2 regions of the Variovorax sp. 350MFTsu5.1 genome follow, and region 2 is predicted to be linked to the other one. Evidence: riboswitches for the same ligand, from Rfam matches in the RefSeq annotation. Region 2 holds a riboswitch; the other holds the start of a gene.
The links. Region 2 has a riboswitch for thiamine pyrophosphate ahead of ABL843_RS14095 (purine-cytosine permease family protein). Riboswitches for the same ligand answer to the same signal wherever they lie in the genome.
Positions count from the first base shown of each region.

Region 1 (15,741 bases), 3.0 Mb from region 2:
GCGGTTGCCTGCGAGCATCAGCTTCTGCATCCGCGTGCATGCGCCAAGCGAATCGGGAAGCTCTTCGATTTCGTTGTCGGTGAGGATCAGCCATCGCAGCGAAGGCGGCAGCGCATTGGCCGGTACGGTGCGGATGCGGTTGGCCTTGAAGCCGACGATGTCGAGGCCGTTACAGCGGCCGATGGATTCAGGCAGCGTGGTGAAGCGGTTGTCGGAGCAGAACAGCACGCGCAGCCTGCGAAGGCGGTGCAGGTCGTCGGGCAGCGTCTCGAGCGCGTTGCCCGACAGGTTCAGCACCTCCAGCGAATCGGCAAGGTCGAAGACCTCGCGCGGAAACTCGGTGAGTCCGCACGAGAGATCGATTCGTGTTGCGCCTGCCAGCCGGCCCGCGCGCAGCTGAGCCAGCGTGTCCATCGGGCGAGTCTAAGCCTTGGGGCCGAAGCGGTAGATGCCGTCCTGGCCCAGTTCGCGCTTCACCTGGCCCGAGAACCACAGCAGGTGCAGGTGCGCCACGGTCTCGCCCATCGCGAAGGTCATCTGGTGCAGGTCGAGTTCGCGCCTGAACAGGATCGGCAGGCCCTCGGCGGCCGTGAGCGCGCGCGCCATGCAGGCTTCGAGCAGCTCGGCCAGGCGGTCGCGATGGTGCTCCTGCAGCTGCTCGACGCGGCGATGGATGCCCCGGAACGGCTTGCCGTGCGAAGGCAGCCCCAGCGTGTCGGCAGGCAGCGACTTGAATTTCTCGATGCTGTCGAGAAAGAGTCGCAGCGAGTTCGCCTCGGGCTCGCCCGCGTGCACGCTCACGTTGGTGGAGATGCGCGGCAGCATCATGTCGCCGCCCAGCAGCAGCTTGAGCTCGTCGCAGTACAGCGAAATGTGCTCGGGCGCGTGGCCATAGCCGCTGATGCAGCGCCAGGCGTGGCCGCCGATGTCGACGATGTCGCCGTCGAGCATGCGCACGAAGCTGTCGGGCACCGAGGGCACCATGTTCGCGTAGTAGTTGGTACGCGCGCGTATCTTGGCGACCGACTCGGGATCTGTCAGCCCGTGCGAGGCGAAGAAGCGCGCCGCCTGTTCGCCGCCCGCCAGGGTGTCGCCGGCGGTGCTGAGCACGCGGGCCACGTGGTAGTCGGTGGAACTGATCCACAGCGGTGCGTTCCAGCGCTTGCACAGCCAGTCGGCCAGGCCGATATGGTCGGGGTGCATGTGGGTGACGATGACGCGCAGGATTGGCATGCCCTGCAGCTGCGTCTCGAACACCTGCTCCCATTGCGCGCGCGCCTCGTCGCGGGCGATGCAGCAGTCGACCACCGTCCAGCCCTCGACGCCGTCGATGCTGTCGCGAAGCAGCCAGAGGTTGATGTGGTCGAGCGCGAAGGGCAGCCGCATGCGGATCCAGCGCACGCCGGGCGCCACTTCCAGGGTCTGGCCGGGCTCGGGGAGCGTGTCGCCGAGGGGGTAGTGGAGTTCGCGTTCGAGGAGGTTCATGTAAGATTGACGTTTACGTAAACGTCATGAGTCAAGGGCACCATTGTAGGGATCGCGGCGAAAACCTGCTGTCGCGCCCGTAACGTCCCCCGAACAAGGCCCTTTTCCGCCACCGTCGTCATGCCCGCGCAGACCTTCACCATCAGCCAGCTCGCGAAGGAGTTCGACCTCACCACGCGGGCCATCCGCTTCTACGAGGACATGGGCCTGCTCTCGCCCGAGCGCGCCGGCCTGCAGCGCATCTACAGCTCGCGCGACCGGGCCCGGCTCACGCTCACCCTGCGCGCCAAGCGCCTGGGCCTGAGCCTCACGGAGGCCAAGGACATCCTCGACATGTACGACAGCCCGCGCGACACCGTCCCCCAGCTGGAAAGATTCCTCGGCGTGCTGGGTGCCCACCGGGCCCAGCTCGAAGCGCAGCTGGCCGAACTGCAGGCCAATCTCGCCGAAGTGAAGGAGCACGAGAAGAAGGGGCGGGCAACACTCGCCAAGGCGCAGAAAACCAAGGCACAGAAGGCCGGCAAGGCCCAGAAACCGGCCGAAGCCAAGGCCTGATACACCTCTCACCGACAATAGCCGACTATGTCCGAAAAATCCGACAACCTCGACGACCTCTTCGCCCACAACCGCGCCTGGTCCGCGCAGATGGAACGCGACCGGCCCGGCTTCTTCACCGGCCTGGTGAAGCAGCAGACGCCGCGCTACATGTGGATCGGCTGTTCCGACAGCCGCGTGCCCGCCAACCAGATCACCGGCCTGGAACCGGGTGAAGTGTTCGTGCACCGCAACGTGGCCAACATCGTGGTGCACTCGGACCTCAACGCGCTCTCGGCGATCCAGTTCGCGGTGGAGCACCTGAAGGTCGAGCACATCATGGTGGTCGGCCACTACGGCTGCGCTGGCGTGAAGGCCGCCTTGAGCGGCGCGCGCATCGGCCTGGCCGACAACTGGATCCGCCACATCCAGGACGTGCGCGACCGCCACCACGTGATGCTGGAGAGCCTGCCCGACGAGGAAGCCCGCGTCGATGCGCTGTGCGAACTCAACGTGGCCGAGCAGGTGGTCAACGTGGCCGTCAGCACCGTGATGGTCGATGCCTGGGCCCGCGGCCAGAAGGTCAAGATACACGGCTGGACCTTCGGCGTGCACGACGGCCTGCTGCAGGACCTGGGCCTGAGCGTGGACGGCACCCAGCCGCTGGACGCCGCCTACAAGGCCACCGTGCAGCGCATCCGCCACAAGTGGAGCAAGCCGGGCGAGGTGGTGCGTTCGATCGGGGCCCAGGCCGCGAACAGCGGCTCCGAGCCGGCCTGATACCTGGCAGCTCGCAGCCTTTCATCCGCAGTCTCGCGCCGCCATGTTCCCGCAGCGCCTCGACTCGCCGCTGGCCTACGACATCGCGAAGGCGATGATGGACGGCTTCAACCGGCACTACCGGTTGTTCAGGGCCGAGTCGGCGCGCGCCAAGCATCGCTTCGAGACCGCCGACTGGCATGGCCAGCAGCGCGCGCAGCGCGAGCGCATCGAGTTCTACGACCTGCGCGTGAGCGAGGCCGTGGCCCGGCTCGAGAAAGAGTTCAAGGCAGGCGACCAGCCGATGGACGTGTGGCACCAGATCAAGCTGCACTACATCGGCCTGCTGGTGGACCATCACCAGCCCGAGCTGGCCGAGACCTTCTTCAACTCGGTGACCACGAAGATCCTGCATCGGGCGTACTTCCAGAACGACTTCATCTTCGTGCGCCCGGCCATCAGCACCGAGTACATCGAGCCGCGGGGCGCGCCCACCTACCGCCCCTACTACCCCAAGCCCGAGACGCTGGCCGACACCGTCGAGCAGATGCTCGACGACTTCGCGCTGATCGGCAGCTTCGCCAGCAAGCGGCGTGACGCGGAGCGCGTGGCGCACGTCATCCTGGGCCGCTTCAACCAGGTCAAGCTGCGCGCCAACTTCCAGCTGCAGGTGCTCTCGGGGCTGTTCTTCCGCAACAAGGGTGCGTACGTGGTCGGCAAGATCATGAACGGTTTCACCGAGCTGCCCTTCTCGCTGCCCATACTGCACGACAGCCACGGCCGGTTCTACATCGACGCGGCGCTCTTCGGCGAGGACGACCTGCAGATGCTCTTCAGCTTCGCGCGCGCCTACTTCATGGTCGACATGGAGGTGCCCTCCGCCTGGGTGCAGTTCCTGCGCTCGCTCATGCCGCGCAAGCCGCGCGCCGAGATCTACAACGCACTGGGCCTGGCCAAGCAGGGCAAGACGCTCTTCTATCGCGACTTTCTTTCGCACCTGAACTACTCGAGCGACCGCTTCCGCATCGCGCCCGGCATCAAGGGCATGGTGATGCTGGTGTTCGACCTGCCTTCGTTCCCGTTCGTGTTCAAGGTCATCAAGGACTTCTATCCGCCGCAGAAGGACACCACGCGCGAGCAGATCAAGGGCAAGTACATGCTCGTGAAGCAGCACGACCGCGTGGGCCGCATGGCCGACACGCTGGAGTACAGCGACGTGGGCTTTCCGCTCGACCGCTTCGAGCCCGAGCTGATCGAGGAGATCCGCAGGTTCGCGCCCAGCCAGCTGGAAATCGGCGACCGCGACGGCAACGGGGAGATGGAAGTCGTGGTGAAACACGTCTACATCGAGCGGCGCATGATCCCGCTGAACATCTACCTGCAGGAAGCCTTCGACACCTTGGCCGCCCCCGAGAGCCCGGCGCATGCGAAGCGCGCGAAGGACCAGCTCGAACATGCGGTCGTCGAATACGGCAACGCCATCAAGGACATGGTGGCCGCCAACATCTTCCCCGGCGACATGCTGTGGAAGAACTTCGGCGTCACGCGCGGCGGCAAGGTCGTGTTCTACGACTACGACGAGATCGAGTACGTCACCGACTGCCAGTTCCGCAAGGTACCCACGCCGCGCAACGAGGAAGACGAGATGAGCGGCGAGGTCTGGTATTCGGTGGGCCCGAAGGACGTGTTCCCCGAAACCTTCGAACCCTTCCTGCTGGGCAACAAGGACGTGCGCGCGGCCTTCATGGCGCACCACGCCGACCTGCTCGACGCCGCCTTCTGGCAGCACCACAAGGAACGCATCCAGGCCGGGCAGATGCTGGACGTGTTCCCCTACGAAGAGTCGCAGCGCTTCAGGCACGAGGGGCACGCGACGCACTTCTGACCCCTCGTTTCTTTTCCGATTCCGCTTTCACATTTCCGAAGGAGACTTCCATGTCCGAATCCATCGTCATCGTCGGCGCCGCCCGCACCCCCATGGGCGGCTTCCAGGGCGATTTCGCCTCCCTTTCCGCGCACGACCTCGGCGGCGTCGCCATCAAGGCCGCCGTCGAGCGCGCGGGCATCGCGCCCGACAGCGTGGGCGAGGTGCTGTTCGGCAACTGCCTGATGGCCGGCCAGGGCCAGGCCCCGGCGCGCCAGGCGGCCTACAAGGGCGGCCTGCCCGACAGCGCGGGCGCTGTCACGCTCAGCAAGATGTGCGGCTCGGCCATGAAGGCAGCGATGCTCGCGCACGACCTGCTGCTGGCGGGCACGCACGAGGTGATGGTGGCCGGCGGCATGGAAAGCATGACCAACGCGCCCTACCTCATGCTCAAGGGCCGCGGCGGCTACCGCATGGGCCACGACCGCATCTTCGACCACATGATGCTCGACGGCCTCGAAGACGCCTACCAGCCCGGCCGCAGCATGGGCACCTTCGGCGAGGACTGCGCCGCCAAGTACAAGTTCACGCGCGAGCAGCAGGACGCCTTCGCCATCGCCAGCGTCGAGCGCGCCAAGAAGGCCACCGACACCGGCCTCTTCAAGGACGAGATCGCGCCCATCACCGTGAAGGGCCGCGGCGGCGAGACCGTGATCTCGGTCGACGAGGGCCCGGGCAAGGTCAAGCTCGACAAGATCCCCACGCTCAAGCCCGCGTTCAAGAAGGACGGCGGCACCATCACCGCCGCATCGAGCTCCTCGATCAACGACGGTGCGGCCGCGCTGGTGATGATGACCGAGTCGCACGCGAAGAAGATCGGCGCGAAGCCCATCGCCCGCGTCGTCGGCCATGCCACGCACGCGCAGCAGCCCGAGTGGTTCTCCACCGCGCCGGTCGGCGCCGTGCAGAAGCTCTTCGCCAAGACCGGCTGGAAGGCGCGCGACGTCGACCTCTGGGAAGTGAACGAAGCCTTCGCCGTGGTGCCGATGGCGCTGATGCACGAACTCGACGTTTCGCACGACATCGTCAACGTGCACGGCGGCGCCTGCGCGCTGGGCCACCCAATCGGCGCCAGCGGCGCGCGCATCATGGTCACGCTGATCCACGCGCTGAAGGCGCGCGGCAAGACGCGCGGCGTGGCAACGCTGTGCATCGGCGGCGGCGAAGGCACGGCCGTGGCACTCGAATTGCTATAAGAGCAGGGCCGGCAGCGACCGATCAGGGCGCTCCCGGCTTTTTTCATACGGACAGACATACATACAAATGCGTAGAGCAGGAGATTTCATGCGCCCTTCCATCCACCGTACCGCCCTCGCCGCCTTGCTGGCCGCCGCCTTCGTCGCGCCCGCCGCCACCTGGGCCCAGAAGCGCGACAACGTGCTGTTCCAGGCCGCCACCGACGAGCAGCCTGCGGTGATCAAGACGCTGGAGAAGCTCGTCAACATCGAGACCGGCACCGGTGACGCCGAAGGCATCGCCGCCGCGGGCAACTACCTCGAAGCCGAGCTCAAGAACCTGGGCTTCACCGTCACGCGCAGCAAGTCGGCCGGCCTCGTGGTGGGCGACAACATCGTCGGCAAGATCAAGGGCCGCGGCGGCAAGAACCTGCTGCTCATGTCGCACATGGACACCGTCTACCTGAAGGGCATCCTCGCGAAGGCGCCCTTCCGCGTCGAGGGCGACAAGGCCTACGGCCCCGGCATCGCCGACGACAAGGGCGGCAACGCGGTCATCCTGCACACGCTCAAGCTGCTGAAGGACTATGGCGTGCGCGACTACGGCACCATCACCGTGCTGTTCAACACCGACGAGGAAAAAGGCTCCTTCGGCTCGCGCGACCTGATCCAGGAAGAAGCCAAGCTGGCCGACTACGTGCTCTCCTTCGAGCCCACCAGCGCCGGCGACGAGAAGCTCTCGCTCGGCACCTCGGGCATCGCCTACGTGCAGGTCAACATCACCGGCAAGGCCTCGCACGCGGGTGCCGCGCCGGAGCTGGGCGTGAACGCGCTGGTCGAGGCGTCCGACCTGGTGCTGCGAACGATGAACATCGACGACAAGTCGAAGAACCTGCGTTTCAACTGGACCATCGCCAAGGCCGGCAACGTCTCGAACATCATCCCCGCCAGCGCCACGCTGAACGCCGACGTGCGCTACGCGCGCAACGAAGACTTCGACGCCGCCATGAAGACGCTGGAAGAGCGCGCGCAGCAGAAGAAGCTGCCCGAGGCCGACGTCAAGGTGATCGTCACGCGCGGCCGTCCGGCCTTCAACGCGGGCGAAGGCGGCAAGAAGCTGGTCGACAAGGCGGTGGCCTACTACAAGGAAGCCGGTGGCACGCTGGGCGTTGAAGAGCGCACCGGCGGCGGCACCGACGCCGCCTATGCGGCGCTCTCGGGCAAGCCCGTGATCGAAAGCCTGGGCCTGCCGGGCTTCGGCTACCACAGCGACAAGGCGGAGTACGTGGACATCAGCGCCATCCCGCGCCGCCTGTACATGGCCGCCCGGCTGATCATGGATCTCGGCCAAGGGAAATAAAGTCCATGAATCCACGTCGATTCATATGCCTAAGACCATCCCGTGCAGCGCTTGCCGGTCTGGTGGCAGGCACTTTGTTGGCGTGCAATCTAGCTCATGGCGAGACCATTCGCATTGGCGGATTGACAGCTGAGGTTCTCGGAGAGCTGCTCTACGACAAGTCACGGCATCTGATGGTGTGGCCAGACCGGATGGACGCTGGAGAGCGTGCCCAAGCCGACAGCGACATGGTCTTCGTATTTCGTGAACAGGTGATCGCTTGCGGCGGCTTTCTGGATCAGCTGGGAAAAGACTCGCCGTCCGATGCGGGGCTAAGCGCAGACATTCGAAAGATCGAAGTTAATGAGCACATGGATGCCTACTACAAACGCGCATCCATTCTGTCGACGCTTCGCTCCCACGTGCCCTCGCTCGACAAGAAGGCCGTCGAATTCGTCAGCGCCCACTTTGTGGAAGCGCTGGTAACGCTTGCGAAAGGCAACTGGACGTTCTTACCTGCATGCACATCGAAGGCGTTCATCGTGGAGTATTCAAAGTAAAAGGGGCCTGCGTTGCCAGGCCATGAAGGATTGAAATGCTGTTGACCCCTGACCAGGAAGCCATCCGCGACGCGGTGCGCGATTTCTCGCAAGCCGAACTCTGGCCCAACGCCGCGAAGTGGGACCGCGAACACAGTTTTCCCAAGGAAGCCCATCAGGGCCTCGCGGCGCTGGGCGCCTACGGTATCTGCGTGCCCGAGGAGCATGGTGGCGCGGGCCTCGACTACCTCACGCTCGCGCTGGTGCTGGAGGAAATCGCCGCCGGCGACGGCGGCACCAGCACCGCCATCAGCGTGACCAACTGCCCGGTCAACGCCATCCTCATGCGCTACGGCAACGCGCAGCAGAAGAAGCAGTGGCTCGAGCCGCTGGCGCAAGGCCGGATGCTCGGCGCCTTCTGCCTCACCGAGCCGCAGGCCGGCAGCGATGCGTCGAGCCTGCGCACCACCGCGCGCAAGGACGGCGACGGCTACGTGATCGATGGCGTGAAGCAGTTCATCACCAGCGGCAAGAACGGGCAGGTCGCCATCGTCATCGCGGTGACCGACAAGGGTGCTGGCAAGCGCGGCATGAGCGCGTTCATCGTGCCCACCGACACGCCCGGCTACAACGTCGCGCGGCTGGAGGACAAGCTCGGCCAGCACAGCAGCGACACCGCGCAGATCAACTTCGACGGCTGCCGCATTCCGCGCGAGAACCTGATCGGCGCGGAGGGCGAGGGCTACAAGATCGCGCTCGGCGCGCTGGAAGGCGGGCGCATCGGCATCGCCGCGCAGAGCGTGGGCATGGCGCGCAGCGCCTTCGACGCCGCGCTGGCCTACGCCAAGGAGCGCCAGGCCTTCGGCGGCTCCATCTTCGACCAGCAGGCCGTGGGTTTCCGCCTTGCCGAATGCGCGACGCAGATCGAGGCCGCGCGCCAGCTGATCTGGCACGCAGCCAGCCTGCGCGACGCCGGTCTGCCCTGCCTGAAAGAGGCCGCCATGGCCAAGCTGTTCGCCAGCGAGATGGCCGAGCGCGTGTGCAGCGCAGCCATCCAGACGCTGGGCGGCTATGGCTACGTGAACGACTTTCCGCTGGAGCGCATCTACCGCGACGTGCGCGTGTGCCAGATCTACGAAGGCACTTCGGACATCCAGAAGCTGCTGATCCAGCGCGCGCTGGCGTGACGTGAGCGCGCGCCGAGGGCGACGCCCGGGCTGGTGGTACGCCGCGGCATTCGTGCTCGCGGCATTGGCCGTCTGGAGCTTCGCCGTCGAGCCACGCTGGGTGGCCGCGCGCGTCGAGCCCCTGAGCTCGGCGCAATGGCAGGCGCCCGCCGGCCTGAAGGTCGCGGTGGCTGGCGACTGGCACCTCACATCCCGCTCGGCATGGCGCATCACCAGCGTGGAGCGCGCCGCGCGCATCATCGACGAGATCAACGCCGCGCAGCCCGACGTGGTGCTGCTGCCCGGTGACTTCCTCGCGGGCACCGGCGAGGACGACGAGCCCCTGCCCATCGAAGACATGGCCGCCGTGCTCGGCAAGCTGAAGGCGCCGCAGGGTGTGTACGCGGTGTTGGGCAATCACGACTGGTGGCACGGCGGCCAGCGCACCGCAGAGGCACTGGCCGCGCAGGGCATCCGCGTACTGGAGAACACTTCGGCGCGCCTGCCCGGCCACGACATCTGGGTCGCCGGCATCGGAGACCATTCGACCGGCCATTCGGATCCGATGCGCGCGCTGGCCGGCATCCCCGCCGATGCGGCGACGCTGGTCATGATGCACGACCCCTTCAGCTTCGCGACCATGCCTCGCACGCGAGGCCTCGTGGTCGCCTCGCACACGCATGGAGGGCAGGTGAGCATTCCCGGCTACGGCGCGCTGATCGTGCCGGGCGCCGCCCCGCGCGAGTGGGCCTATGGCTGGATCGCGCACAAGGGCCGGCGCATGTACGTCACCAGCGGGCTGGGCGTCAGCATCCTGCCGGTGCGCTTCAACATGCGACCCGAGTGGGTGATGTTCCGGTAGAGCTGCGGGCAGCCTCTGCCGCCTGTCATCGGTTTGGATGACAGACAGGCGCCGCGCGCCGGCGCACCATGGCCGCCTCTTTCCCGGAGGCCTTTGCCATGACCGTTCAGAAATCCATTTCCCTTGCCGCTCGGCTGGCCCTTGTGCCGTCCGCCGTCGCTCTCGCCCTCTCCGCCCAGGCCCAGCCGGCGACGCCCGACATCGCGACGCTGACCGCAACAGAAGCCGTGCGGCAGCTGTGCGCAGGCACCGTCACCAGCGAGCAGCTGACAGCCGCCTACATCGCGCAGGCCAAGGCGAAATCGAACCTCAACGCGTTCATCACCCTCGACGAGGCCGGCGCGCTGAAGCAGGCGCGCGCCGCCGATGCGCAGCGCAAGCGCGGCGGTGCCTGCAAGCCGCTGGCGGGGCTTCCGGTGGCCATCAAGGACAACATCCAGGTGCAGGGCCTGCCCGCCACAGCCGGCACACCGGCGCTCAAGGGCTTCGTGCCTGCCGCCGATGCGCCGGTGGTGGCCAGGCTGCGCGCGGCCGGCGCCGTCGTGCTCGGCAAGACCAACATGCACGAGCTGGCCTTCGGCGTCACCGGCTACAACCCCGCCTTCCAGACCGGCACCGAGGTGGGCGTGCGCAATGCCTACGACGCCAGCCGTATCGCGGGCGGGTCGTCTTCGGGCAACGGCTCGGCACTCGGCGCGCGCATGGTGCCCGCGGCGCTGGGCACCGACACGGGCGGCTCGGTGCGCATTCCCTGCGCATTCAACGGCTGCGCCTCGCTGCGCCCGTCGGTGGGCCGCTATCCGCAGCAGGGCATCGCGCCGATCTCGCATACGCGCGACACCGCCGGGCCGATGGCACAGTCGATGGCCGACGTGGCGCTGCTCGACAGCGTCATCGCCGGCGGCGCACCGCCGAAGCCCGCGAACCTCAAGCGCGTGCGCCTCGGCGTGGTGCCGACCTTCCAGGCGAATCTCGATGCCGACACGCGCGCGGCCACCGATGCCGCGCTCGAAAAGCTACGCGCTGCCGGCGTCACGCTGGTGAACGTCGAGATGCCGAAGCTCATGGAGCTCAACGGCGCCGTCGGCTTCCCGCTCGCGCTCTACGAGGCGAACGACGACATGGCGGCCTATCTCGCGACATACCGCACCGGCATCGACATCGCGCAGCTCACGGCCGGCATCGCGAGCCCCGACGTCAAGGGCACCTTCGAAGCCTTCGTCATCCCGCGCAAGCTGCCGGCGCCCAGCGGCGTGGTGGATGCGAAGCCGGTCTACGACAACGCGATGCGCGTCGCACGCCCCGCATTGCAGAAGCTGTATCGCGACACCTTCACGAAGAACAGGCTCGACGCGCTGGTGTTTCCGACGGTGCCGCGCGTGGCGCTGGCGGCCGCGCCCGAGGCCAGCAGCCCCGAGAACTTCGGCGCGCTGATCCAGAACACCGACCCTGGCAGCAACGCCGGCATCCCCGGCATCCAGTTGCCCTCGGGCATCGGCGCGACGACGGGCCTGCCCGTGGGCCTGGAGCTCGATGGCCCCGCCGGCAGCGACCGCAGGCTGCTGGCCGTGGGCCTCGCGGTGGAGAAGGTGCTGGGACGGCTGCCCGCGCCGAAGTGACTGGCTGCGGCTGTCAGCGCAAGGCCGCCAGCGCCGAGCGGCGCTCGATGCCCAGCTTGTCGAAGATGCGGCGCAGGTAGGTGCGCACGGTGGGCACGCTCACCGCCATGCGCCGCGCGATCTCCTTGTCGGTGAGCCCTTCGCGTACGCAGCGGGCCACCTCCTGCTCGCGCGCACTCAGCAGCGCATCGGAGGAGGCTGGTGCATGCGATGAAGGAATGGCTGTTGCAGCGGCACGCTGTGCCCGCTGCAAGGCACCGATGAACGCCGGCTCGATCAGGTCCAGCAGCGCCTTCTCGTGATCGCCGAAATCGCCGCGCCCCTTGCGGCGCCAGATGCGCAGGTCGCCCAGTGCCCGGTCGCCCTCGAAGGCATGCAGGTTCATGCCCCAGTGCAGGCCGTCGCGCGCGAGGAAGTCGTTGAAGAAGGGCGTGCGCATCAGCTCGCGCTGCGGCATCACCTCGGTCACACGCGTGGCACGGCGGCGCGACTGCAGCACGAAGGTGATCGGGTCGTGGTGCTGGTGCCACTGCGCATAGGTGTCGAGGTTCGCCGGGTCCATGTGGATCGCCACGCGCGAGCCGAAGCTGTTGCCCGCCGCGTTCCAAACGAAGGAGGCGAACTGGTCGGCGTGCAGCAGGTCGAGCAGCGCCTGGCCGAGGCGCTCGCGGATCTCCCGCTCGCCACGGTCGTCCTCGGCCAGCAGCGCGAAGACGCCGCGCAGGGCCTGCTGTTCGGGGGCTGTGAGGTACATCGCGGGCTTTCTCGACGGGCTAGGGCAACGCTATCGTTTAGCAAGCGCCGCGCCAAGGGTGGATGCCCGGGGACCGGGCCGGCCGGTGCGCAGGCGCTGCAGGAGCCCATCCGCCGCTAGCGGCCTTCACCGGCTCCGGGCTTGCCCTGTCGGAGGCTGGGCCGCGGGGTGTTCCAATAGCAGTCTTCATGAGTGCCTCCGTCCCTTTCTCCGGGCCTTGCCCCTGCGGCCGAACCGACCGCCGCGACAAGCCCGTCGCCCATGCCCAATGCTGCGGCCGCTATCTCGACGATTTCGACGGCACGCCCGCGCCCGATGCCGAATCGCTGATGCGCTCGCGCTATTCGGCCTTCGTGCTGGAGCGCGGCGAGTACCTGCTCGCCACCTGGCATCCCTCGAAGCGCCCGGCCTCCATCGAGTTCGAGCCGGGCGTCAAATGGCTCGGGCTGGACGTCCGCGCCCGGTCGGTGCTCGATGCGGACCACGCCGAGGTCGAGTTCGTCGCGCGCCAGCGCGGCCCCTCCGGCGCCGCCACGCGCCTGCACGAGCGCAGCCGCTTCGTGCGCGAGGACGGGCGCTGGTACTACCTCGACGGCGACCTGCGGTAACAACCCGCGGGTTGACGCGCCGGGCCGAGGCTCGCACAATCGGCCCCGCTCCGGGGTGCACGCATGTGGCGTGCTGAGATGGCAAAGCTGCCGACCCGCGAACTTGATCCGGGTCATACCGGCGTAAGAAGAGCTGCACTCCCTGACTTCGGTCCGTCCACCTTCCCGTGACGGGCTTCTGCCGAAGACCACCGAGCGATTGCGGAGCACCCTTTCCTCAACAAGGAGTGCCTCCGATGAATGCCCCCGACAAGTTCACCTCGCTGCTTTCGCTGACGCGCGAGCCCTTTCCCGCGTCGCACAAGTGCGTGATTCCGGGCAGCCGGCCCGACCTGTTCGTGCCCGTGCGCGACGTGCAGCTGACCAACGGCGAGACCGTGTCGCTCTACGACACCTCCGGCCCGTACACCGACCCGAAGGTCGAGATCGACGTGCGCCGCGGCCTGCCGGACGTGCGCGGCGCGTGGATCGCCGAACGCGGCGACACCGAGAGCTACGAAGGCCGCGTGCACCATGCGCTGGACGACGGCGCCAAGAACGAGGACCGCGACGCCCAGCGCCTGGCCGAACTGCGCGCGGGCGCCTCGGCGCTGCAGCGCACGCCACGCCGCGCGAAGTCGGGCGGCAATGTCACGCAGATGCACTACGCACGCCGCGGCATCGTCACGCCCGAAATGGAATACGTCGCCCTGCGCGAGAACGGCAAGCGCGAATGGATGGCCGAGTACCTCGCCAACGAGGAGCGCGCGAAGCGCGTGGCGGGCAACCCGATGGGCGCGAGCATTCCGCGCATCATCACGCCCGAGTTCGTGCGCGACGAGGTGGCGCGCGGCCGCGCGATCATTCCCGCGAACATCAACCATCCCGAAGTCGAGCCGATGGCCATCGGCCGCAACTTCAAGGTGAAGATCAACGCGAACATCGGCAACTCGGCCGTCACCTCGAGCATCGAGGAAGAGGTGGAGAAGCTGGTGTGGGCCATCCGCTGGGGCGCGGACAACGTGATGGATCTTTCCACCGGCAAGAACATCCACACCACGCGCGACTGGATCGTGCGCAACAGCCCCGTGCCGATCGGCACCGTGCCCATCTACCAGGCGCTCGAGAAGGTGGGCGGCGTGGCCGAGGACCTGACCTGGGAGATCTACCGCGACACGCTCATCGAGCAGGCGGAACAGGGCGTCGATTACTTCACCATCCACGCCGGCCTGCGCCTGCCCTTCATCCATCTCACGGCCAACCGCATGACGGGCATCGTGTCGCGCGGCGGCTCGATCATGGCCAAGTGGTGCATCGCGCATCACAAGGAGAGCTTCCTCTACACGCACTTCGAGGACATCTGCGACATCATGAAGGCCTACGACGTGAGCTTCTCGCTCGGCGACGGCCTGCGCCCCGGCTCGGGCGCCGACGCCAACGACGAGGCCCAGTTCGCCGAACTGCGCACGCTGGGCGAGCTCACGCAGATCGCCTGGAAGCACGACGTGCAGACCATGATCGAAGGCCCGGGCCATGTGCCGATGCACATGATCCAGTCGAACATGGACGAGCAGCTCAGGCACTGCCACGAGGCGCCCTTCTACACGCTGGGCCCGCTGACCATCGACATCGCGCCGGGCTACGACCATATCGCCAGCGCGATCGGCGCGGCCATGATCGGCTGGGCCGGCACCGCGATGCTGTGCTACGTGACGCCGAAGGAGCACCTGGGGCTGCCCGACCGCGACGACGTGAAGCAGGGGATCATTGCCTACAAGATCGCCGCGCACGCCGCGGACGTGGCCAAGGGGCACCCGGGCGCGCGCTCGCGCGACGACGCGCTGAGCAAGGCGCGCTTCGAGTTCCGGTGGCAGGACCAGTTCAACCTCGGCCTCGACCCCGACACGGCGCGCGAATTCCACGACGAGACGCTGCCCAAGGATTCGAGCAAGGTGGCGCACTTCTGCTCGATGTGCGGCCCCAAGTTCTGCTCGATGAAGATCACGCAGGAAGTGCGCGAGTACGCCGCGAAGAAGGGCGTGGCCGAGGATCAGGCAATGAGCGAGGGCATGGAGGAGAAGTCGAAGGAGTTCATGGCGGGCGGGGGTGAGATGTACATCCCCATCAAGGCCGTGTCCTGAAGCGTTGACCCCGGGGCCGGGGCGCCCCGGCCTCAGTTCCAGCGTGGAACCGCTTCGTCCTTGAGCTGCTGCCGCAGCACGTCGTAGTCGGGCACCACGCTCTCCACGGTCTCCCAGAAGCGGTGCGAGTGGTCCATCACCCGCAGGTGGGCCAGTTCGTGCGCCACGACGTAGTCGATCACCGGCAGCCGAAAGTGGATCAGCCGCCAGTTGAGCCGGATCGACCCGTCGGCGCTGGCGCTGCCCCAGCGCGTTGCCGCGTTGGACAGCGACAGCTTCTGCCACTGCACGCCGAGCAGCGGCGCGAAGTGGTCCAGCCGCTCGATGAACAGCTTGCGCGCCTGCCGCATGAGCCAGGCCTGCGCGGCGTCGCGGATCTGCGAGGGCTCGGCGTTCTGCGAGACGGCCAGCCGCAGGATGCGCGGCGCGCCTTCCTCGGTGGCCGCGTCCAGCGTGCCACCGACGCTCGCGAAGCCGTGCTTGGGATCGAGCCGCATCACGACCGGCTCGCCCAGGAACGGGAAGGCTGCGCCGTCCTTCCATTCGATGCGCGTGGCTTCCACGCGCGCGAGGCGCTGTCGCGTCTCCGTGAGCTTGCGCAGGATCCAGTCCGACTTCTCGTGGATGGCCGCATCCACATCGCGCAGCGCCACCCAGCGCGGCGCGCGCACCGACAGCCCTTCGGCCCCCACCAGGAAGCCGATGGTCTTGCGCTTGCCGCGCTTGAATTCGTAGGCCACGCGCGCGGAGCCCAGCACCACTTCGCGCGTGGCCTGTGGGTGCGCGAAGTTCGCGAGCGTCAGCGTGTCGGCCAGCGGCACCGCGGGCGGCGCATCCGGATCGACGGGCGCGGGAGG
Region 1 is NZ_CP157620.1:6,108,166-6,123,906, forward strand. Features, by position in the region: gene ABL843_RS27735 (leucine-rich repeat-containing protein kinase family protein) at 1-414, opposite strand, end outside; gene ABL843_RS27740 (MBL fold metallo-hydrolase) at 424-1,485, opposite strand; gene ABL843_RS27745 (MerR family transcriptional regulator) at 1,606-2,040, shown strand; gene can (carbonate dehydratase) at 2,068-2,799, shown strand; gene aceK (bifunctional isocitrate dehydrogenase kinase/phosphatase) at 2,843-4,663, shown strand; gene ABL843_RS27760 (acetyl-CoA C-acyltransferase) at 4,714-5,898, shown strand; gene ABL843_RS27765 (glutamate carboxypeptidase) at 5,987-7,237, shown strand; gene ABL843_RS27770 (hypothetical protein) at 7,243-7,776, shown strand; gene ABL843_RS27775 (acyl-CoA dehydrogenase family protein) at 7,812-8,942, shown strand; gene ABL843_RS27780 (metallophosphoesterase) at 8,944-9,783, shown strand; gene iaaH (indoleacetamide hydrolase) at 9,882-11,402, shown strand; gene ABL843_RS27790 (response regulator transcription factor) at 11,416-12,156, opposite strand; gene ABL843_RS27795 (YchJ family protein) at 12,345-12,764, shown strand; TPP riboswitch at 12,806-12,911, shown strand; gene thiC (phosphomethylpyrimidine synthase ThiC) at 13,001-14,884, shown strand; gene ABL843_RS27805 (M48 family metallopeptidase) at 14,917-15,741, opposite strand, start outside.
Region 1: it holds a riboswitch for thiamine pyrophosphate, as region 2 does, so the genes downstream of both, thiC (phosphomethylpyrimidine synthase ThiC) here and ABL843_RS14095 (purine-cytosine permease family protein) in region 2, are expected to answer to the same signal.

Region 2 (15,741 bases):
GTCGGGCTCGTAGCCGCTGGCGGGCAGCCAGCGGATGTAGAGGGCGCGCACGGCAGCGTTGATCTGCGAGTACGGGCCCGCGAGCCGATGCGCCGCGTAGCAGCCGCCGGGAATGTCGAGCATCTCGACTTCGGGGACTTCCGGCCAGGCATCGGGAGAGTCGACGGCGGCGTAGTACCTGAAGCCGATGCTGCCCTCCGGCTCGTCGAAAGACGCTCCCCAGCGGTCCGTGATGCGGGCCGTGCCGGCGTGCTGGCGCAACCGCCGATGAGTGTGAGGGATGGTCGAGAACGGCCCCTGGTGCCGCAGCGCATGCAGCCGTCGCGTCGGGTGTTCGACGATGCGCACGGCTGGCGCGGCGACGCCGTCATCGGGTTGAGGCAACGCATCGACATCGAGAATCGCCCGCACCATCTTTTGCTGGAATGCGCGCGGCGACTGTCCGGTGAACTGGCCGAAGGCGCGCGTGAAGGCCTGCGGGCTTTCGTAGCCCACGGCCAGCGCGACCTGCGTGATGCTCTGGTCGCCGGCTTCCAGCAGCCGGGTGGCGAGCGCCAGTCGTACGCGCCGCACTGTGGCCGCCACGGTTTCTCCGGCCACGCTCGCATAGACGCGGTGGAAGTGGAAGGGCGAGAAGTGCGCGAGCCGCGCGAGGTCTTCGAGCCGGTGCTCGGCCATCGGATCGGCAACGATGGCCGCGACGGCGCGCGCCACGCGGGCGCGGTAGTCCTGCTCGATCCGGCGGCTGCTTTCCATGCGCGCGAGTGTGCGCCTTTCGTGCGAGGGGCACTTAGCCGACTTTGCTCACATGGGTCAGCGGAGCAACCAAAGAAAAAGCCCGCTGTCCGTAAAGACAGCGGGCTCTTCAGAGGCCTTGCGGCTTGATGGTGGCTCCTCGACCTGGGCTCGAACCAGGGACCTACGGATTAACAGTCCGGCGCTCTACCGACTGAGCTATCGAGGAACAAGCCTTAAATTATATGCAATGGATTTGCCGATCTCGGCGCTTCGACTGCATTTTTTGCATCGATGCGACGATTGCCTGCAAGAAACACCGCGCACCACTTCAAATGAAATGCCCCGCTACCTTGTGGGTAGCGGGGCATCCAGAGGCCTTGCGGCTTTGTGGTGGCTCCTCGACCTGGGCTCGAACCAGGGACCTACGGATTAACAGTCCGGCGCTCTACCGACTGAGCTATCGAGGAACAAGCCTTAGATTATAGCGTCATTTTTCATGACTTTCGGCAACGCGTTCAAAGTGCAACGCTCAGCCCCAGACGCAGCGTGCGCGGCGCGCCAGGGAACAGGTAGACATGCCCGAACTGGTAGGGCGATTCCTTCCAGTAGCGGCGATCGAACAGGTTGTCGACCGACAGCGTCCAGCTCGCGTTCGCGCCGCGCAGCTTCGTGTCGTAGCGCAGCACGGCATCGACGCGCGTCCACGAGGGCAGCGTGATCGAGCCATCAGGCAGCACGTTGCGGCGGCCTTCGTACGAGAGCTGTCCCGCAACCTCGAGGCCCGGCACCGATGCGAAGCGGTAGGCGGTCTGCGCGCGCAGCACCTGCTTGGGCACGTTCGTGGGCGACTCGCCGTTGAGCGCCGGATTGGCCGTGCTCCCGCGCCGCTTCGCATCGATCAGCGTCACGCTGCCACCGATGCGCCAAGGCCCCTGGTTCCACTGCGCACCCGCTTCGAGACCACGATGCACCGCCTTGCCGTCGTTGCGCACCTCGCACAAGCCGCTGCACAGGTCCATGTTGGTCAGCGGCCGCGAGATGTCGAACCATGCGAGCTGCCAGTTGAAGGCGTCGTTGCCGCCCTTGAGGCCAAGCTCCCACTGACGCGAGCGCAGCGCGGGCAGGGCCTGCCCCGCGTTGCTGTACTGCGAGATCCTGTTCGGCACCACCTGCGACTCGACTCCCCGCCCCCAGCTCGCATAGGCCAGCAGCCCCGGCTGGAAAGCGTAGCTCGCCGCTATCCATGGCGTGGTCACGTCCTGCTTGTAGCCGGTCGGATTCGAGCCGTCGTTGCCGATGCTGCTGCGGTCGAGCCGCGTATGGCGCGCGCCGAGCCACGTGGTGAAGCGCTCGTTCCAGCGGATCGCGTCCTGCACCGAGAACTCGGTCGATCGCTCGTCCCGGTTGGTCTGCGGCGTGGTGGCATCCGGAGCCGGCGGCACGACGGCCGTGCCCCAGATGTTGCCGGTGCCCGCGTAGTTGTAGGCCTGGTTGTCGAAGCGATTGCGCACGCGGCTCTGCATCAGCCCGAAGCCGAGTTCGTGCCTCACGCTGCCCGTCGTCACGTTGCCTTTCAGATTGATGCTGCCGGCCGTCAGCGTGCGGCGCTCGTTGTCGCTGCGGAAGTCGTAGACGTCGAAGGTGCCATCGGAGCAGTAGCGGTCGTAGTTGCCTTCGGCGCCGCAGCCGAAGGCATAGGCCAGTCGGTCGTCGCTCTTCAGCCGCTGCTGGCCGATCTGCGCGCTCCAGCGCCAGTCGGCGTTCAGCGCCTGGCTGAAGCGCAGCGTGCCCGTCAGCGCCTTGAACACCGAGGGCTGCGACCACGGCTGGTTGTTGAGGTTGATGCGCGGATCCACCGGCGCCGGCAGCACGCTGCCCAGCAGGCTGTAGCCGTTCTGGCTGGGCTGCGTCTTGCGGCTTTGCTCGATCTCGAACTCCAGCACCGAGTCGCGCGTGATGCGCCAGTCGGCTGCGAGCGAGAACAGGTTGCGGTTGCCGTCGAGGTTGTGCGTCAGCGGCTTGAGGTTTTCGCTCGCCACGTTGATGCGGTAGCCGAACTGCCTGTTCTCGCCGAAGCGCCCCCCGAGGTCGATGGCGCCCAGCAGGCTGCCGCGGCTTGAAGTCTCGATGCGCACCGTGCGCAGGTCCTGCTCGGTGGGCCGCTTCACGACGTAGTTGACCAGCCCGCCCGGCGCGCTGGTGCCGGCCTGTATGCCGCTGGTGCCGCGCAGAATCTCGACGCGCTCCTTGTTGTCGAGCGGAATCGATGTCTCGGCGCTGATCGGCAGGCCCTCGCGCCGGTAGTTGAAGCGGTTGTCGAGCACGAAGCCGCGCACCGTGAGGTAGTCCCAGTAGCCCGCCGAGTTGTAGGCGTCGGTCACCGAGGCGTCGAATTGCGTGAGGTCAGCGAGCCGTCGCGCGCCGCTGGCCTGCAGTTGCTGGCTGTCGATCACCGTGGCCGAGATCGGCAGCTCGCGCAGCGGCACGTCGCCGAAGCCGCTCACGTCGGCCTGCGACGCGGCCGTGCCTTCGCTGACGGTGATCTCCGGCAGCGCGGATTGCTGCTGCGCATGCGCTGAACATGCCGCCGCAAAGAGCATGGCTGCCAGCGCACGCGAGACGGGAGACAGCCGATGCCGGCCGGAAGAATCGAAGGGAAGCTCTGTCTTTTTCATTCTGTTCATTTGCCCGCAGCGGCATCGATGGCGGCGATCCATTGTGCAGCCGTGGCTTCCGGGTCGTCGGCCGCGACGAGCGCGCGCACCACGGCGACGGAGCCCACGCCGGTCGCCAGCACCTCCGGCAGCCGCACCGCATCGATGCCGCCGATGCCGACCTGCGGATAGCCGCGCAGCAGCCGCGCATAGGCGCCCAGCCGCGCCACGCCCTGCGGCGCGGTCGCCATCTTCTTGAGCGTGGTCGGGTACACCGCGCCCATGGCGATGTAGCTCGGGCTTACCTTGTCGGCGCGCACCATCTCCGCATAGCCGTGGGTGCTGACGCCAAGACGCAGGCCGGAGGCGCGCAGCCGGTCGAGGTCTTCGGGCGAGAGCGCGTCGAGATCCTCCTGGCCCAGATGGATGCCATAGGCGCCGGCCGCGATGGCCACCTGCCAGTGGTCATTGATGAAGAGCAGCGCGCCGGTACCTCGCACCGCCTCGACGGCCGCCTGCACCTCGCGTTCGATGGCGGCGCCGTCGTCCGACTTGAATCGCAGCTGCACCGTCGGCACACCCGCGCGCGCCATGCGGCCGACCCATTGGGCATCGGGCAGCACGGCATAGAGGCCGAGCCGCTCGGGGCAGGGCGGAAACGCGTCGTCGCGCGCGGTGGGCGGAAAGGGGCGCATGCCGAAGTCCTCCGGCGCGTCGGGCCACAACGCAGCATCGAAGCTGCTCAGGCGCTTTGTCTGCGCGGTCCATGCGAGGGCCAGGCATTCGGCGTCGATCTCGATGAAGCCGAGTGCGGAACACGCGCGCTTGGCGCCGCGATACACCGGATCGTCGGAAGAGAAGCTGGGCGCGCTCACCGGCGCCGACGTGATCGCGCCGAAGCGCAATCCGTGCGCAGCGACGATGGCCTGCGCGATGGCGCCGGAGTCGAATGTGGTGCTCATGATTCGTGGTGCCAGAAAGGCGTGCCGAGCACGGGCGTGCTGGGTTGCGCGGCCTCCTGCGCGGCCATGGCGCCGGCGCGATGCGCGCTGCGCCCGGCCTGCACCGCGTCGGCGAAGGCGCCGGCCATCGCGACCGGGTCCTGCGCCAGCGCGACGGCGGTGTTGAGCAGCACGCCGTCGTATCCCCACTCCATCACCTGGCAGGCGTGCGAAGGCAGGCCCAGGCCAGCATCCACCAGCATCGGCACCTTGAGGCGGTCGCGCAGCACCTGCAGCGCGTAGGGGTTGACCGGTCCGCGGCCGGTGCCGATGGGCGCGGCCCAAGGCATCACCGCCTGGCAGCCGACGTCGACCAGGCGCTGGCACAGCACGAGGTCCTCGGTGCAGTAGGGCAGTACCTTGAAGCCCTCGCGGATCAACTGCGAGGCCGCGTCGACCAGGTTCAGCGTGTCGGGCTGCAGCGTGTAGTCGTCGCCGATCAGCTCCAGCTTGATCCACGGCGTGTCGAACAGCTCGCGCGCCATCTGCGCGGTGGCGACCACCTCCTGAATGCTGTGGCAGCCGGCGGTGTTGGGCAATACCGACACCGCGAGCTTGCGCAGCAGCTCCCAGAAGCCGTTGCCGAGCTCGCTGTTGCCCGAGCCCTGGCTGGCCGTCTGCCGGCGCAGCGAGGCAGTGAGCATCGCAGGCTTCGCGCGCTTCACGGCGGCTTCGAGCAGGTCGGGCGAGGGGTAGCGCGCGGTGCCCAGCAGCAGGCGGCTGTGGAAGGTCTCGCCGTAGAGCACCAAGGGGTCGTTCGGGGTCGTCATTTCTGTTGTCTCCATCAATCAGCCGCCCGTCACGGGGCGGATCACTTCGACGCGGTCTTCGGGTTTCAGCGCGCGCGTGGCGTAGGCCGAGCGCGGCACGAATTCGCGGTTCACGGCCACCGCGAAGGGCGGCGTGGCCTGCAGCGCGGCCAGCGCGTCGGTCAGCATCGCCTGGTCGGGCAGGGTGAAGGGCTTGTCGTTGATCAGGATGTTCATCGTCATGTGTCTCGGGTCTCCATGCCGAAGCTCTCCGCAAGAGGCGAGCGGCCCTGCGTCAGAACCTCCATCGCCGCGTCGAGCATCGCGGGCGCGATCATGAAACCGTGGCGGTACAGGCCGTTGATCTGCAGCACGCGCGGTTGCGGCAGGCGCAGGGCAGGGAGGTTGTCGGGCAGCGTGGGCCGGCACTGCGTCGCGATCTCGACGATGCGCGCCTCGGCGAAGCCGCTGTGCACCGCATACGCGGCACTCAGCAGTTCGAGCGTGGAGCGCACGCTGGCGGGCGACATGTCGTCCGACTCGATCTCGGTCGCGCCGATCACGAACAGGTTGCCCGGCTTGGGCGCGATGTAGAGCGGGTAGCGCGGATGCACGAGGCGCGTCGGTCGCTTCAGGCTCACCTCGGGCGCATGCACGCGGATCACCTCGCCGCGCACACCACGAAGAGCATTCCACTGCGGACGGGCGCCGAGGCCGCGGCAGTCGATTACCCAGTCGGGCTGGCCTGTCGTTCCGGGCGAGAAGTCCGAAGGCGTACGCGGCGATTGCCAGTGCAGCGTGACGAGAGGGCTGCTCTCGAGCGTGGCGAGCAGCGAGGCCAGCAGCGCGCGGTTGTCGAGCTGGCCTTCGCCCGGAAGGAACAGGCCCTGAGCGAAGCGCTGGCCCAGCGAGGGCTCCAGCGTGGCGATCGCGCGGGCGTCGACGGATTGCATCGGCGCCAGCTCGGGCACCTGCGCACCGGTGTTCGCGAGCACGCGGGCGAGCCGCGTTGCTTCGGCCGCGTCCTGCCGATGCCAGAGCACCAGCGTGCCTTCGCGCTGGAAGAACACGGGCTGTGCCAGCGGCGCGAGCAGCTCCGGCCAGCGCGCGAGCGCGTGCTGCCCCATGCGCACGACAGACACCGGTGCGACGGCCGATTCGGCCAGCGGCGCCAGCATCGCGGCGGCCACGCGCGCGGCAGCGCCTTCGGCCTCGGCGCTGCCGGCCTCGAACACATCGACCTTGCACCCGGTCTGCGCCAGCGTCACCGCCATCAGCCGGCCCATGAGGCCTGCGCCGAGGATGGCGACCGAGTCGAAAGGAAGGCTCATGCCAGGGCTCCTTCGCGTCGCCGATAATTTTCGGCATGACCCAAGAGCCCACTCAGCGCTACGCACGCGTGCTTTCCGTCGCCGGTTCCGACAGCGGTGGCGGCGCCGGCATCCAGGCCGATCTCAAGACCTTCGCCGCCCTGGGCTGCTACGGCATGACGGCCATCACCGCGCTCACCGCGCAGAACACACTGGGCGTCTCGGGTATCCACGGCGTGCCGCCCGATTTCCTCAGGGCGCAGATCCAGGCCGTGGTCGAAGACATCGGTGTCGATGCCGTCAAGCTCGGCATGTTGCATGCGCCCGAGGTGGTCGAAGTGGTGGCCTGGGCCATCGACCGCTACCAGCTGAAGAACGTGGTGCTCGACCCCGTGATGGTCGCCACCAGCGGCGACCGCCTGATCGCTGCCGAGACGGTGCAGGTGCTGGTGCGTGAGCTGTTCCCGCGCGCCGTGGTCGTCACGCCCAATCTCGACGAAGCCGCCTTGCTGGTCGGCCGTGCCATCGAAGGCGTGGATGCACTCGACGGCGCGGCCGACGAACTGCTGGCGCTCGGCGCGAAGGCCGTGCTGCTCAAAGGCGGCCATCTGCCGGGCAACGAAGTGGTCGACGTGCTGCTGCAGGCCGGCGGCGAACGCAAGCGACTGGCCTCCGGCCGCATCGAAAGCCGCAACCTGCACGGCACCGGATGCACGCTGTCGTCTGCCATTGCCGCGCACCTTGCGCTGGGCGCGACGCTGCCCGAGGCGGTCGAGAGGGCGCGCGCCTACATCCTCGGCGCGATGGCTGCAGGTGCAGACGTGAAGATCGGCGCGGGTCATGGCCCGCTCAACCACGGCTTTGCGCCAGTGCCGACGCACCGGCTGCCGTTGAAGGCCGGCTGAGCCAGGCCAGCGCGAAAGTCGCGGCCAGTGTCGGCAGCGCGGAGCCGAACTGCGGCGCCCACTTGGCAAGCGCGTGATATGCGGCGATGCCCGCGATCCAGATCAGTGCCGCGCCGAAGTCGATCTTGCGCCGCGCGCCTTGCGGCGATACCGCCTCGCCGCTGCCCAGCCGGCCGATGATCACCCCATACAGCGGCACGAATACCGAGCTCAACAGCAGCAGGAAGGGCTCCAGCGTGTGCATCGGCAGCACCAGCGCCAGCGCGATGCACAGGGCAGCCAGCAGCAGGCCCCAGCGCTTCACGCTCCAGCGCGGCAGCAGGCTGTGCGTGGAGACCGAGCCCGAGTAGACGTCGCCGTACGCGTTGTCTAGCTCGTCGATGAGGATGAGGCCCAGCGCCACCAGGCCGCCCTGGGCCAGCAGTAGCGCGGTGACGAGGCCCGTGCCCGGTTCGGCCACGCTCACCACCATCACGCCCAGCGCATAGCACCAGACGTTCGCGACCGCGTAGCCGATCCAGGTGCCGCCGAATGCGCCGCCGAGGCCGCCGGAGCTGCGCTTGCCGTGCCGCGCATAGTCCGCCACCAGCGGCAGCCACGACACCGGCATCGCGATCACCAGGTCGAGCGCACTGAACATGCCCATCGTGCCGTCGCCGGGGCGCGCCCAGAAGGCGTCCAGCCCCTTGGCCTGCAGTTGCGCCGCGAACTGCCACGTGAGCCACAGCAGCGACAGCACCACCAGCGGCAGCCCGAACCGGCTCACGAAGCGCCGCACCAGCTTCACCATCGAGCCGGCGAGCAGCGCCAGCAGCACCGCGCCCCACAGCAACGTCGTCAGCACGCCGCCCCAGAAGCTGCCCAGCGCCGGCCCCACCACCGTCTGGCCGATGGCCTGCGTGCCTTCGCGCATCACCACGAGTTCGAAGGTGGTCCAGCCCACCAGCTGCACGATGTTGAGCAGCACCGGCAGCCGCGCGAAGGCACTGCCGTAGGTGGCGTGCATGAGGCCGGCGCTCGCCAGGCCGCTCTGGCAGCCCAGCCGCGCGGTCCAGGCCAGCAGGCCCGCGCCGATGCAGGAGCCGAGCACGATGGCGATCGCTGCGTCGCGCGTGCCCGCGGCCGGCACCAGGTAGGCGCCGATCTGCATCACAAGCAGGCCCACGCCGAGGCTGAACCAGAGTGAGGCATGGTCCTGCCAGCCGAACACGCGCCGCGAGGCGGGCAGAGGCGTCAGCGCCTCGTTCGAGACGCCAGCGGCATCGTTGTTCTTGTCGTCGTGTGCCATCCGTTTGCTCCAGTGCAAAAGGTTTGGCAGGTGGGCGAGGCCCCAGTGGCGCGGCTTTCACGCGAGAAGGCGCGAGAGGCCACCGGACCAGCTTCCCTGCGCGAGGATTACCTCAATCAGGTTCAAAGGGACTTTCTCAGCCGGACGGCAAGCCGCCCAACACCCCTAGCAAGTACGCCGCGGCAAACCCGTGGCGCGGAGCCGATTTTATGCGGGGCCGGGAAGCCGCGACGCCAGGCATGCCTTTGCGGGCAGGGAAAACCCTCGGCATGCGGATGCGCGGCGCGAGAATCGACCGCCGAGGAAAACGACGGCAGAAGAAACGGGAGCGCATGCCGATAAGCGTGCAGAAACAAGAAATGAAGAGGAGCTTGCATGGTCGATGAGGATTTCAAGGGCACCCGCCTCAGGCGGTTCAGGGTCGACGTGGGGACCATCATCTGCGCGGTGGCGCTGGTGCAGTCGCTGCTCCTGGTGGCCTTCGGCTACTGGGCCGCCGAGAGGCTGGTGTCGAGGCTCGGCACCGCCGCGCACAAGATCAACCACGACCGGGTCGAGGACAGCGTGCTTGCCTTCCTCGCGAAGACCGAGGCGGCGATCCGTGCGATCGCCGATTCACCCAGCGTCCACGTGTGCGGGGAGGACGGCGAGCAGACCGCCGAGATGCTCTGGACGCTGCTGGAGCAGACGCCGGAAATCGACAGCATCAACGTGGCCACCGACCACGGCCACGTGCTGATGGCGGTGCGCTACCCGGTGCCGGCCATCCGCCAGGTGCTGCGCGCCGACGGATTCAGCACCGAGACCTGGCACTACAAGGACTCGCCGGACCGGGACGGCGGCGACGCGAAGCAGCGTTTTGCGACAACATCGATCTCGGCCTACCGCAGCGACTTCGATCCCGAGAAGCGCACCTGGTACCTGGAGGCCATGAAGGCGAAAGGACCGGTGTGGACCCAGCCATTCATGATGAGCGACTCGCAGGAACTGGCCGTCGGGCACGCGCGGCCTTCGGCGCGCGCCGACGACGAAGGGCACACGCGGGGACTCGTGGTCGATGCCAACGTGTCGCTGGGGCATCTGTCCAGGCTCGTGGGCGCCTTCGGTGCGCAGGGCCATGGCGAGAGCGCCCTGATGAGTTCGGACCACCATGTGATCGCGCGCAGCGACCATCCCGATCCGGTGCGCGAGCTGGAATCGCCAGACAGCGGCGTGCTCGGCGCCATCCATGCGCACATGCTCTCGGTCAGCACGGCAGGCGGGGCCGACGACCAGGCCTTCTCCATCGAGCACGAAGGCAGTCGCTACCTCGTGCAGACCTCGCACCTGCCGCACACCCGGTGGCAGCTCGTGAGCTGGGAGCCCGAGGAGCTGCTGCTCGGTGGCCTGCAGCGCTCGGTGCTCTGGTCGCTGGCGCTGACGGTCAGCTTCCTGGCGCTGGCGCTCATCATTTCGCTGCGGTTGTCGAAGCTGGTGACCGGGCCCATAGAGAACCTCTCGCGCGTCGCGCGCCGCATCGGGCGGCTGGAACTCGACGATCTGCCGATCGAGCCGAGCCGGGTGCTCGAGGTGCAGCACCTCAACCAGGCGCTGGACGAATCCGCGCGCAGCCTCAAGGCCTTCAGCAAGTTCGTGCCGGTGGACATCATCCGGCAACTCGTCGCGGAAGGGCACGCGCTGGGGCCGAGCGGCTCGCCGAAGCGCATCACCGCGATGTTCACCGACGTGGAGGGCTTCACCAGCATCTCGGAGTCGATGCCGGCCGAGGTGCTCGTGCGCCAGCTCACCGAGTACTTCAATCTCGCCGCCGGCATCTTCGCGCGTCACGGCGGCGTGATCGACAAGTTCATGGGCGACGGCATCATGGTGCTGTGGGGCGCACCCACCGAACTCGAGGATGCTGAGTACCGCGCCTGCCTGGCGGCGATCGAGCTGCATGCCGAGATGAACGCGCTCAACGAGAAGTGGCGCGCCGAGGGTCTGCAGGAGTTCCGCACGCGCGTGGGCATCCACACCGGCCATGTGATCGCGGGCGTGCTCGGCTCGAGCAACCGCCTGTCGTACACCGCCATCGGCGACGCGATCAATGCGGCGAGCCGCATCGAGGGCGCCAACAAGGAGCTGGGCACGCGCACGCTGATCTCCGAAGCCACCTTCGAGGGGCTGGGCGGCCGGCTCGCCACGCGCCGTATCGAAGAGCTCGCGGAGCTGCGCGGGCGGCAGACGCGGATGGCGCTGTACGAGGTGCTGGGACCTAAACCTTCCTGATCCGGCGCGCGAAGGCTTCGAGCCCGTCGATGGTGATCTGGATATGGCGCTCGAAGCTGCTGTCCAGCGGCACCGTCGTGCCGTTGTCCCAGCGCAGGATGAAGGCCTTGTTGGCCAGCTGCGCGAGGTTGCGCGTGAGCACCGGGTGGTCGAGCGGGCGGATCGTGTGCACGCGTTCGCGCAGCTCCTCGGCCCAGGCCTGGGTGTTGTCGGCGGGCAGGGGCGAGAACTCCATCGTCAGGAAGCCCAGCATCGCGGCGACCACGCAGTTGTAGGCCTCCAGCAGCGCTTCGTCTTCGAAGCCGGCGTCGGCCAGCGTGGCGAGGATGCCTTCGACCAGCTCCATCGGCAGGCTGCCGTTGGACACCAGCTGCGCGCCCAGCAGCTGCGCCACGTTCGGATGGCGCCGTACGGTGGCGCGGCAGCGGCGGAAGAGTTCGGCGATCCAGTCCTTCCAGACGAGCTTGCCGGGCGGCGGCGCGACCTCGGCCATGACCAGCGCCGCCACTTCGGCCAGCAGTGCCTCGCGCGTGCTCACGTGCCAGTGCACCGTGGCCGGGTAGACGTCGAGCCGGGCCGCCACCTCGCGCATGCTGAAGGCGCCCAGGCCGAATTCGTCGATCTGCGCGAGCGCCTCCTCGGCGATGCGCTGCTTCGTCAGGCCACCGCCGCCGGAGGGGCGGCCGGCCGTGCGGGGTTTCGGTGACTTGGGGGGCGATTGCTTCGTCATGGTTGCAGCCATTGTGCGGCAGTCGGGTTGACTGTATAAACAAAATAAATTGAGCATCGAACAATAAATCGCGCTGCATGCGACGGGCGCACACCCTACGAAGGACATTGCCATGGCGCACGCCGACATCGACCAGGCCCTCGCAGCAGCGCACCTGCGCTTCACCGAAGGCAATCCCGCCAGCATGCGCCAGTTCGAGGAACAGGCGCGCTACATGCCCGGTGCCAACAGCCGCTCGGTGCTGTTCTACGCGCCGTTCCCGCTGACCATCGCGAAAGGCGAGGGCGCGACGCTGTGGGACGCCGACGGCCACCGCTATGCCGACTTCATCGCCGAGTACACGGCCGGCGTCTACGGCCATTCGGCGCCAGAGATCCGGGAGGCCGTCGCCGAGGCGATGAACAGCGGCATCAACCTCACAGGCCACAACCTGCTCGAAGGCCGGCTCGCCAGGCTCATCTGCGAGCGCTTTCCGCAGATCGAGCAACTGCGCTTCACCAACTCCGGCACCGAGGCGAACCTGATGGCGCTGACGGCGGCGCTGCACTTCACCGGCCGCCGCAAGCTCGTCGTGTTTTCGGGCGGCTATCACGGCGGCGTGCTTGGCTTCGGCGCCAAGCCGCTGCCGACGACCGTGCCCTTCGACTTCCTGGTGCTGCCCTACAACGACGAGCGGACCGCGCGCGAGCAGATCGACAGGCACGGCCCCGAGATCGCCGCCGTGTTGCTGGAGCCGATGCAGGGCGCGAGCGGATGCATTCCGGGCCGGCTGGAGTTCCTGCAGGCGCTGCGCGAATCAGCCACCCGCGTCGGCGCGCTGCTGATCTTCGACGAGGTGATGACTTCGCGCCTCGCGCCGCACGGGCTGGCGAACAAGCTGGGCATCCGCTCCGACCTGACCACGCTGGGCAAGTACATCGGCGGCGGCATGTCCTTCGGCGCCTTCGGCGGACGTGCCGACGTGATGGCGCTGTTCGATCCGCGCACCGGGCCGCTGGCCCATTCGGGCACCTTCAACAACAACGTGCTGACGATGGCGGCCGGCCATGCGGGGCTCACGAAGCTGTTCACGCCGGAGGCCGCGGGCGCACTGGCAGCGCGTGGCGATGCGATGCGGCAGCGGCTGAACACGCTGTGCGCAAGCGAGGGCGTCGCGATGCAGTTCACCGGCATCGGCTCGCTGATGAACGCGCATTTCGTGGGCGGCGAGGTGCGCAGCACCGACGACCTGGCACCGGTCGACGCCCGCCTGCGGCAACTGCTCTTCTTCCACCTGCTGAGCGAGGGCATCTACACCTCGCCGCGCGGCTTCGTCGTGCTGTCGCTGCCGCTGACCGATGCGGACATCGACCGCTACGTGGCCGCCATCGGCAGCTTCATCGGCGAATACCGGGTGCTGCTGCCCGGTGCCGCCAGGAACTAGCGGGAGCCGGCCACGCCCAGCAGCTCGTGCAGGCGGGTGCTGGTGGTCGTGTACTGCAGCGGAACGGCCTTGCCGGGGAACACGATGGCCGTGGCACCCCAGGCGGCCAGCGTGGCTTCATGGAAGCCGCAGACGATGAGTTTCTTCTTGCCCGGATAGGTGTTGATGTCGCCCACCGCGAACACGCCGCGTTCGCGGGTTTCGTACTTCTCTGTGTCCACTGGCACCTGCTTGCGCTCCAGCTCCAGCCCCCAGTCGGCGATGGGGCCGAGGCGCGGCGAGATGCCCAGGCAGGCGACCAGCGCGTCCAGCGGCAGTTCAAGCGTGGTCGCGTCGGGCGTGGTGATCTGGAGCTGCTTGCCGTCGAAGGCCGTGGGCTGGCCGACCTGGAAGGCCATCTTGCTCGCGGCCACGAGGGCGCGCATGGCCGAAACGGTGGCTTCCTCTGCCTGGAAGCCGTCGCGCCGGTGCACCAGCGTGACCTGCTTGGCGATGGCGGTGAGCGCGATGGCGGTTTCGAGCGCGATGTCGTCGCCACCGTTGACCACCACCGTCTGCCCGGCGAAGCGGTCCAGCGAATCGGGGTGATAGAAGAGCGAGGAGCCCTCGAATTGCGCGATGCCTTCGACCGCGATGCGCTTGGGCACGAAGGCGCCGACACCGGCCGCGATGAACACCGTTTTGGCGAGGAATGATTTGCCCGCCGAAGTGGTGAGAAGCAGCCGCCCATCGGCCTCGCGCGCCAGGGTGGAAACCTGTTCGCCGAAATGGAATTGCGGCTTGAACGGTGACACCTGCTGCAGCAGCGACTGCGCCAGGTCGCGCCCGCTGGTCACGGGCGTGCCGGGGATGTCGTAGATGGGCTTGTCGCCATACAGCGCCACGCACTGGCCGCCGGCGGCGGGCAGTGCATCGACGATGTGGCAGGAGATTTCGAGCAGGCCCAGCTGGAAGGCCTGGAACAGCCCCACGGGGCCGGCGCCGACGATCAGCGCGTCGGTCTCGATCGGGGAAACGGCAGGGGCGGCGGGCTGGTTCAGCGCACCAGCTCCCCGATCTTGTCCGTCTTGTCCTTCCACTCCTCGGCGTCGGGCAGGGCGGGCTTGCGCTTGGTGATGCTCTTCCAGCCGTCGGCCTGGGCCAGCTCGGCGTTGATCTTGATGAAGGCGATCTGGTTGGCCGGCAGGTCTTCCTCGGCGTAGATCGCGTTGACCGGGCACTCGGGGATGCAGACCGCGCAGTCGATGCACTCGTCCGGGTCGATCACCAGCATGTTGGGACCTTCGCGGAAGCAGTCGACGGGGCAAACGTCCACGCAGTCGGTGTATTTGCAACGGATGCAGGCTTCGGAGACGACGTGGGTCATTTGTTTTCTGGCGTCAGTGGTGAGGTCGGGGGAAACCCGGGATTTTAGGCCTTTGCGGCGGAGGGCTGCACGAGCACGGCAGCGGCGGTCTTGTGGGAGGCCGTATCGACCAGCACCAGCGAGCCCAGGGCGCGCGATTGCGTGAAGGGCAGCACCGCCAGCGGCTGCTGCAGCGCCAGCACCACGTCGCCGATGGCGTTGGCCTCGATCTGCGTCGCGGGCTCCGATTCGAGCGTGGTGATGTTCACGCGGTCGACGATGCGCGCGACCTTGGCCTTCACCCAGCGGTGGCCCTGCAGCGCCCAGTAGACGCGTCCCGCGACCAGCGGCTCGTCGTCGAGCCAGGCCACGGTGGCGGTGATCTCGCGCACCGGCTCGAAGGCGCTGGGCGCCAGCAGCCAGTCGCCGCGCGAGACGTCGACCTCGCGGTCCAGCACGATGCCGGCGCTGTGGCCCGCATGCACCGCCTTCGGCTGGCGCGTGTGGCTCAGTACTTGGGCGACGGTGGCGGTCTGGTTGCTCGGCAGCACGGTCACGCGCTGGCCCGGCTCCACGTGGCCCGAGGCGACTCGGCCCCAGAACACGCGGCGGCCCTGCGAGGTGTCGGCCGACGACGAGAACTTCTCGACCCACTGCACCGGGAAGGCGAAGGGCACGGCCTCGTCCTGCGCCGTCACCGGCAGCTCTTCGAGCAGCTCGAGCAGGCTGGGGCCTTCGTAGCCGACCCAGTCGGCATGGCGCGTGGCCACGTTCCAGCCCTTGAGCGCGGAGATCGGCACGATGGCCGCGACTTTCACGCCGGCCGCTTCGGCAAAGGCGTTCAGCGCGGTCGAGATGCGTTCGAAGGCCAGGCCTGCATCGCCGATGGCGTCCAGCTTGTTGATGGCGAACACGATCGACTGCACGCGCAGCAGGTTGCACAGCAGCGTGTGGCGGCGCGTCTGCGGCAGCAGCTCGCGCTTGACCACGGTGCCGTCTTCCACCTCGGCGGCCCAGGCCAGCTTGGTCGCGTCGACCAGCACCACCGCGGCGTCGGCGGCGGAGGCGGCCGTGACCATGTTGCGCGTGTACTGCTCATGGCCGGGCGCGTCGCCGATGATGAACTTGCGCCTGGCGGTCGAGAAGTAGCGGTACGCCACGTCGATGGTGATACCCTGTTCGCGCTCGGCCGAAAGGCCGTCTGTCAGCAGGGCCAGGTCCGTCTCGCCGCCGCGCTGCACGCCGGCGAGCTGGTCCTGCAGCACGGTCTTGCTGTCGACCAGCAGGCGGCCGATCAGCGTGCTCTTGCCATCGTCGACGGAGCCGCAGG
Region 2 is NZ_CP157620.1:3,107,261-3,123,001, forward strand. Features, by position in the region: gene ABL843_RS14050 (AraC family transcriptional regulator) at 1-756, opposite strand, end outside; tRNA gene ABL843_RS14055 (tRNA-Asn) at 889-964, opposite strand; tRNA gene ABL843_RS14060 (tRNA-Asn) at 1,130-1,205, opposite strand; gene ABL843_RS14065 (TonB-dependent siderophore receptor) at 1,254-3,413, opposite strand; gene ABL843_RS14070 (thiamine phosphate synthase) at 3,419-4,354, opposite strand; gene ABL843_RS14075 (thiazole synthase) at 4,351-5,163, opposite strand; gene thiS (sulfur carrier protein ThiS) at 5,182-5,385, opposite strand; gene ABL843_RS14085 (FAD-dependent oxidoreductase) at 5,382-6,473, opposite strand; gene thiD (bifunctional hydroxymethylpyrimidine kinase/phosphomethylpyrimidine kinase) at 6,509-7,357, shown strand; gene ABL843_RS14095 (purine-cytosine permease family protein) at 7,302-8,645, opposite strand; TPP riboswitch at 8,722-8,822, opposite strand; gene ABL843_RS14100 (adenylate/guanylate cyclase domain-containing protein) at 9,021-10,913, shown strand; gene ABL843_RS14105 (TetR/AcrR family transcriptional regulator) at 10,900-11,643, opposite strand; gene ABL843_RS14110 (aspartate aminotransferase family protein) at 11,756-13,066, shown strand; gene ABL843_RS14115 (NAD(P)/FAD-dependent oxidoreductase) at 13,063-14,145, opposite strand; gene fdxA (ferredoxin FdxA) at 14,103-14,432, opposite strand; gene ABL843_RS14125 (sulfate adenylyltransferase subunit 1) at 14,477-15,741, opposite strand, start outside.